2 regions of the Planococcus faecalis genome follow, and region 1 is predicted to be linked to the other one. Evidence: a T-box and tRNA genes for the amino acid it is inferred to sense, from the RefSeq annotation. Region 1 holds a T-box; the other holds one or more tRNA genes.

Region 1 (3,375 bases):
GCGACTTACTCATTTTGCGGCCGTTGCCATCAAGCGTAAAGCCGTGGCTCAAGATACCTTTGTATGGTGCGATACCATTGATCGCAACACTCGTTGTTAGTGAAGAGTTGAACCAACCACGGTATTGGTCGGATCCTTCTAGGTAAAGATCAGCCGGATAGTGCAAGTCTTCTCGCTCCACAAGAACACCTTGGTGAGAAGATCCAGAATCAAACCAAACATCCATAATATCCGTTTCTCTAGTGAACAAGCCATTCGGGCTACTTGGATGCGTGAATCCTGACGGCAATAACTCTGCTGCTGAACGCTCAAACCAAATGTTCGATCCGTTTTCGCGGAACAACTTAGCCACGTGGGCAATTGTTTCTTCTGTAATGATGGGATCTCCATTTTCAGCGTAAAACACAGGAATTGGAACGCCCCATACGCGTTGACGTGAGATATTCCAATCTCCACGGTCACGTAGCATATTGTAAAGACGCGTTTCGCCCCATGCTGGAGTGAACGAAGTTTCTTTGATCGCTTTTAAGATTTGGTCACGGAATGCATCGATCGATACGAACCACTGAGCTGTCGCCCGATAAATTACTGGCTTTTTCGTCCGCCAGTCATGCGGATACGAGTGTGTAATAAACGAAATTTTTTCAAGAGCGCCTGCATGATCAAGTGCTTCTGTGATCGACTTATTCGCTTTTTCATAAAACTCGCCTTCAAACCCAGGCGCTTCGTCTGTCATGACTCCACGTTCATCAACTGGACAAAGAACATCCAATCCGTATTTCTTACCGATTAAGAAGTCATCTTCACCGTGACCAGGAGCTGTGTGAACGCAACCAGTACCTGAATCTGTCGTAACGTGTTCTCCGAGCATAACCAAAGAAGTACGGTCATATAACGGGTGTTTTGTTAGGATATGCTCTAGTTCAGCTCCCTGCACTAAGCGAACAACTTCGTAGTCTACCCATTCTAATTCCTCAGCCACTTCTTTTAATAACTCTTGTGCCACAATATAAAGAGAACCATTTACGGAAACTTCCGCGTAATCCAACTTAGCGTGTACAGAAATACCAAGGTTAGCTGGGATTGTCCAAGGAGTTGTCGTCCAGATTACGAAGTTTGTGCCTTCAGCCAATACGCCTTTACCGTCAGTGACTGGGAAAGATACATAGATTGAAGGAGATTTTTTATCATGATACTCGATTTCTGCTTCAGCAAGTGACGATTCACTTGATGGAGACCAATAAACCGGTTTCAATCCTTTATAGATATAGCCTTTGTTGGCCATTTTACCAAACACTTCAATTTGACGTGCTTCGTATGCTGGTTTTAATGTGACATATGGATTTTCCCAATCGCCACGAACACCGATACGTTTGAATTGAGAGCGCTGGTTATCGATTTGTTGGTAAGCATATTCTTCACATAGCTTGCGGAATTCCGCTAACGACATTTCTTTCCGATTAACGCCTTTGTTTGTTAAAGCTTGTTCAATTGGTAATCCGTGCGTATCCCAGCCCGGAACGTATGGTGCATGAAAGCCCATCATTGAACGAGAACGAACGACCATATCTTTTAGTACTTTGTTTAATGCGTGACCCATATGCAAATCGCCGTTCGCGTACGGAGGTCCGTCATGAAGAATGAAGAATGGACGACCTTTTGTGCGGTCTAGCACTTTCTTGTAAATGTCCATCTGTTCCCATTTTTGTTGCATCTCTGGTTCCCGGTTCGGCAAATTACCACGCATCGGAAAATCTGTTTTCGGCATTAATAACGTATCTTTGTATTCCATTTCCATTCCTCCTATAGGCATAATAAAAAGCCCCCATCCCTGGTAAAGGGACGAGAAGCTTAAACTCGCGGTACCACCCTTGTTGCAGCTCGATAGCTGCCACTCGATCACCGTAACGTGGCGTAGACGGAATTGGGTACTGTTGTTCACCAATTCTGCTCAAGAGTGATTTTCATCTATGAGGTCGTATCAGGCTCTCACTGTCCCTGACTCGCTAAATCATCCTACATAGCCTACTGTCTCTATCAGCGCGTTTTTTTGTATGTCGTAATTATAGAAGTAGAAAGTCTCAGAGTCAAGAGTTCGACTCTTCTTTATCCTTCTCAATCTTCTCTAAATTCTGTGTGTCGATATCGTATTCTAATAAGGTTTCCCAATCATCTGTTTCAATTAAATCTAATTGAGCTTCAACGAGCATTTTGAAACGATTTTTAAAGATACGAGATTGTTTTTTCAATTCTTCAATTTCAGTAGCAATGCGACGTGCTTTTGTCAACGACTCGTTAACAATACGATCAGCATTTTTTTCAGCTTCCTTGACAATCAACTCTGCTTCTTTCTGAGAGTTGCGTCGAACTTCTTCCGAAGCTTCTTGAGCGACGAAAATTGATTTTTGTAAGGTTGACTCGATTGTATTGAAATGGCCAACTCGTTCGTCGGTTGTGCGTAACCGTTCTTCTAAAGTTGCCTTATCTTTTAACAAAATTTCATAATCTCTCATAATTTGTTCCAAAAATTCATTTACTTCGTCTTCTTGATATCCACGGAACGCCCGGCTGAATTCTTTGTTATGTATATCTAACGGGGATAATGGCATTGAGTAAACCTCTCCTTAACTTGTCATGTTATCTTCCTATTATACAGTTCATGGCGCTAAATTTCAGTATTATTTCGTATTTTTTCCGAACCGTCTAGTTTTTTGCTTCTAAGCGGCCAATCTGTAGTCGAACCTTATCCTTCTTGGTGCGGCCTTCGATCATAATCAACCGAACACGACCAAAGCCTCTTGAAGAGATCATATCCGATTCGTGCAGTTCGAATGACGGCTGCTCTTGCAAAGTCCAGTTGACTTTCACTTTTCCACCGTGGATTAACGCCGATGCTTTCTGGCGAGAAATGTGATAAACCGAACTCATTACCGTATCCAATCTCATGGAACTGACCGTATACGATTCTTCAATCCATTCTTCGCTCGTCTCGATTAATTCTTTTTCGTTTGTTATTTCGTTTAACTGAACTTTCACTTTTGCTGCACTAACAAAATTACTTTGCATATAAGGACTGATTTCATTCATAACTGCAAGTTGAACACGTTCGTTATCTATGCGAATGTCTCCAAATTTACTGCGGTCAAGCCCCAATGACATTAATGATCCTAATATATCAGGATGACGCAAGTTGACAAATTTCGATGGATACTTCAATTCAAAAACAGTAATATTAAAATCTTCCTGTTGTGGTTCAAAATAAGAAGGATACAGTAACACTCGTTGTCTTTCTGCATTTTTAAAAACGCCAGACGTCATCATTTTCACGTCGCTCGATCCGATGACTGCTTCAACAATAAAGCGCTGTCGCGGATC
Region 2 (3,375 bases), 1.1 Mb from region 1:
AAGCACGAAGCCCCCCTCAAGATGAGATTTCCCATTGCGCAAGCAAGTAAGATCCCTCAAAGACGATGAGGTAGATAGGTTCGAGGTGGAAGCGTAGCGATACGTGCAGCTGACGAATACTAATCGATCGAGGACTTAACCAACACACTGTATGCGAAAAACTTGCCTGTTTCACCTGTCGTTTATCCAGTTTTGAAAGAATAAGCCCAAGTTTTTGTAAAAAAAGCTTGAAAAAAACAGTACTACTGGTATAATAAATCTTGTCTTTCAAAACCAAATAGTCCAGTGATGATGGCAAAGAGGCCACACCCGTTCCCATCCCGAACACGGCAGTTAAGCTCTTTTGCGCCGATGGTAGTTGGGGGTTTCCCCCTGTGAGAGTAGGACGTCGCTGGGCAATATATCGGAGGATTAGCTCAGCTGGGAGAGCATCTGCCTTACAAGCAGAGGGTCGGCGGTTCGATCCCGTCATCCTCCACCATTATTTCTTTTGCCGGAGTAGCTCAGTTGGTAGAGCAACTGACTTGTAATCAGTAGGTCGAGGGTTCGACTCCTTTCTCCGGCACCACTTTTTCGAGCCATTAGCTCAGCTGGTAGAGCATCTGACTTTTAATCAGAGGGTCGAAGGTTCGAATCCTTCATGGCTCACCATTTTAATTTTATATTGCCACGCGGGTGTGGCGGAACTGGCAGACGCACTAGACTTAGGATCTAGCGCCTTCGGGCGTGGGGGTTCGACTCCCTTCACCCGCACCATTTTTGCGGAAGTAGTTCAGTGGTAGAACGCCACCTTGCCAAGGTGGAGGTCGCGAGTTCGAACCTCGTCTTCCGCTCCATATTTATTTGCACGTGATACCGACCCTTAGCCGGGGTGGCGGAACTGGCAGACGCACAGGACTTAAAATCCTGCGGTAGGTGACTACCGTACCGGTTCGATTCCGGTCCTCGGCACCATCTTTTCACGAAATAGTGAATAGCATCATATGCGCCCGTAGCTCAATTGGATAGAGTACTTGACTACGAATCAAGCGGTTAGAGGTTCGAGTCCTCTCGGGCGCACCATATTTTTATACTCAGCAACTCAAGTTCGGGAAGTAGCTCAGCTTGGTAGAGCACTTGGTTTGGGACCAAGGGGTCGCAGGTTCGAATCCTGTCTTCCCGACCAAACAATGGGGCCTTAGCTCAGCTGGGAGAGCGCCTGCCTTGCACGCAGGAGGTCAGCGGTTCGATCCCGCTAGGCTCCACCAACTTTTTAAAGTAAAGATCCCGGCGGCGTAGCTCAGCTGGCTAGAGCGTACGGTTCATACCCGTGAGGTCGGGGGTTCGATCCCCTCTGCCGCCACTTTTTTAGGACCTTTAGCTCAGTTGGTTAGAGCAGACGGCTCATAACCGTCCGGTCGCAGGTTCGAGTCCTGCAAGGTCCACCATATGTATTTTATCTCGGAGGAATACCCAAGTTTGGCTGAAGGGATCGGTCTTGAAAACCGACAGGGGAGTCAAATCCCGCGGGGGTTCGAATCCCTCTTCCTCCTCCATATTTTTAAAATGTGTGGACGAATTTCTTTTGAATTATACTATTGTCGCGGGGTGGAGCAGTTCGGTAGCTCGTTGGGCTCATAACCCAAAGGTCGCAGGTTCAAATCCTGCCCCCGCAACCAAATGGTCCCGTGGTGTAGCGGTTAACATGCCTGCCTGTCACGCAGGAGATCGCCGGTTCGATCCCGGTCGGGACCGCCATTTCCAATAAATAAAGTGGGTCAGTAGCTCAGTCGGTAGAGCATTAGATTGAAGCTCTAAGTGTCGGCGGTTCGATTCCGTCCTGACCCACCATTTTATGCGGGTGTAGTTTAGTGGTAAAACCTCAGCCTTCCAAGCTGATGATGGGGGTTCGATTCCCCCCACCCGCTCCATAATATTACATATGGGCCTATAGCTCAGCTGGTTAGAGCGCACGCCTGATAAGCGTGAGGTCGATGGTTCGAGTCCATTTAGGCCCACCATTCCGAAGTAGCTCAGTGGTAGAGCACCGCACTGTTAATGCGATGGTCGTAGGTTCGAGTCCTACCTTCGGAGCCATACTGGGGAAGTACTCAAGTGGCTGAAGAGGCGCCCCTGCTAAGGGTGTAGGTCGGGCAACCGGCGCGAGGGTTCAAATCCCTCCTTCTCCGCCAGTATTTGGCCCCTTGGTCAAGCGGTTAAGACACCGCCCTTTCACGGCGGTAACACGGGTTCGAATCCCGTAGGGGTCATTATAAAAAAGTGTTATGCATTTAATTGCATAACACTTTTTTTCGTTTTACTAGAATTAAGACTGTGAAGAATCATGCCAAGCATTACAATGAAAATCCCGATTATTGCTAAGCTTGAAGGTAAGATAATTGACAAGAAAAGTGCTTCTCCTGCTAACGCAAATAAAACTTCCATTGATTGTGTCGCTTCTACTGCTCCTAGTTTCTGCATATCGCCTCTAACTAGATCAGTCGCTTTAAAGAAGAGTACTGTTGCCATTACACCTGAACTGATTGCTACAATTAAAGTTTGTAAGCTTTGTGAAGCGCTAGGTCCACCTACAGTAACAAGCCCATATAATGATAGGATAAACCAAAAAGGTAGACTAGCTAGTGTCATGCCCAAAACCCTCTGATACGCATCCAACCTACCTCCACATATATCCATCATTTTTCTATTTCCTAATGGGTATGCGAAAGCTGCGAGGATAACAGGGATAAAACCGAACCAAAGTGTTGAAGAAGAAACAACTGCTACATGTTCAAGTTGCATTAAACTGACTCCTGCTAATATGATAAAAGAAATCATCAAGCTTTTAACAGGAATCTTTCCTCTTAGTTGAGTAGTTTCTTTATTGCTATGTATGGTAATGAGAAATAAGGGAGCAAGTAATGTACCAGCGACTATGGTAATTTGCCATGTTCCTGCGATGAGCCAGCCAGGGGAATAGGCTGCAGCGAAACATAGTGGAGCATAGAATAAGCCAAATCCAACAAAACTCCATAGGGTCCAAGCTCTTTTGTTTTTATTCATTTCTTGTAACAGCGGTTTTAAGTTCTTTCTTAATACAACAATCAAAAGTAAAAAGGGAATCATGAAAAAGTATCGGAGAGACGCACTCCAGATCCAATTCCCGCCGTCAGCTTCCATCGTGGCGTTGAGTACGAAAGTAAATGCAAAGAAAAAAGCTGCAATAATGCCGATGATGATAGGTTTCACTATATATCCTCCTCATTCGAAAATTTAGAATTATTTATTTACTATAACTTATAATTAACTGTTCTTCAAAGTATTATTTTAGACAAACAAAAAAAGGATTTCTCTAGAAATCCTTTTTTGTTTGTCTATATTATAGAAGGTAATCAA

The links. The T-box of region 1 lies ahead of ileS (isoleucine--tRNA ligase). A T-box ahead of a tRNA ligase gene usually reads a tRNA of that ligase, here a tRNA-Ile.
Region 2: it encodes a tRNA-Ile, which carries the amino acid that the T-box ahead of ileS (isoleucine--tRNA ligase) is inferred to sense. The anticodon was not compared.

The regions. Positions count from the first base shown of each region.
Region 1 is NZ_CP019401.1:2,296,685-2,300,059, forward strand. It holds gene ileS (isoleucine--tRNA ligase) at 1-1,792, opposite strand, end outside; T-box leader at 1,836-2,050, opposite strand; gene AJGP001_RS11615 (DivIVA domain-containing protein) at 2,088-2,609, opposite strand; gene AJGP001_RS11620 (YlmH family RNA-binding protein) at 2,704-3,375, opposite strand, start outside.
Region 2 is NZ_CP019401.1:1,213,489-1,216,863, forward strand. It holds rRNA gene AJGP001_RS05955 (23S ribosomal RNA) at 1-143, shown strand, start outside; rRNA gene rrf (5S ribosomal RNA) at 282-397, shown strand; tRNA gene AJGP001_RS05965 (tRNA-Val) at 406-481, shown strand; tRNA gene AJGP001_RS05970 (tRNA-Thr) at 493-568, shown strand; tRNA gene AJGP001_RS05975 (tRNA-Lys) at 576-651, shown strand; tRNA gene AJGP001_RS05980 (tRNA-Leu) at 672-756, shown strand; tRNA gene AJGP001_RS05985 (tRNA-Gly) at 762-836, shown strand; tRNA gene AJGP001_RS05990 (tRNA-Leu) at 866-954, shown strand; tRNA gene AJGP001_RS05995 (tRNA-Arg) at 986-1,062, shown strand; tRNA gene AJGP001_RS06000 (tRNA-Pro) at 1,089-1,165, shown strand; tRNA gene AJGP001_RS06005 (tRNA-Ala) at 1,172-1,247, shown strand; tRNA gene AJGP001_RS06010 (tRNA-Met) at 1,269-1,342, shown strand; tRNA gene AJGP001_RS06015 (tRNA-Ile) at 1,351-1,427, shown strand; tRNA gene AJGP001_RS06020 (tRNA-Ser) at 1,443-1,535, shown strand; tRNA gene AJGP001_RS06025 (tRNA-Met) at 1,582-1,658, shown strand; tRNA gene AJGP001_RS06030 (tRNA-Asp) at 1,662-1,737, shown strand; tRNA gene AJGP001_RS06035 (tRNA-Phe) at 1,755-1,830, shown strand; tRNA gene AJGP001_RS06040 (tRNA-Gly) at 1,837-1,910, shown strand; tRNA gene AJGP001_RS06045 (tRNA-Ile) at 1,924-2,000, shown strand; tRNA gene AJGP001_RS06050 (tRNA-Asn) at 2,002-2,076, shown strand; tRNA gene AJGP001_RS06055 (tRNA-Ser) at 2,081-2,171, shown strand; tRNA gene AJGP001_RS06060 (tRNA-Glu) at 2,178-2,249, shown strand; gene AJGP001_RS06065 (DMT family transporter) at 2,263-3,228, opposite strand; gene AJGP001_RS06070 (1,4-dihydroxy-2-naphthoate polyprenyltransferase) at 3,359-3,375, opposite strand, start outside.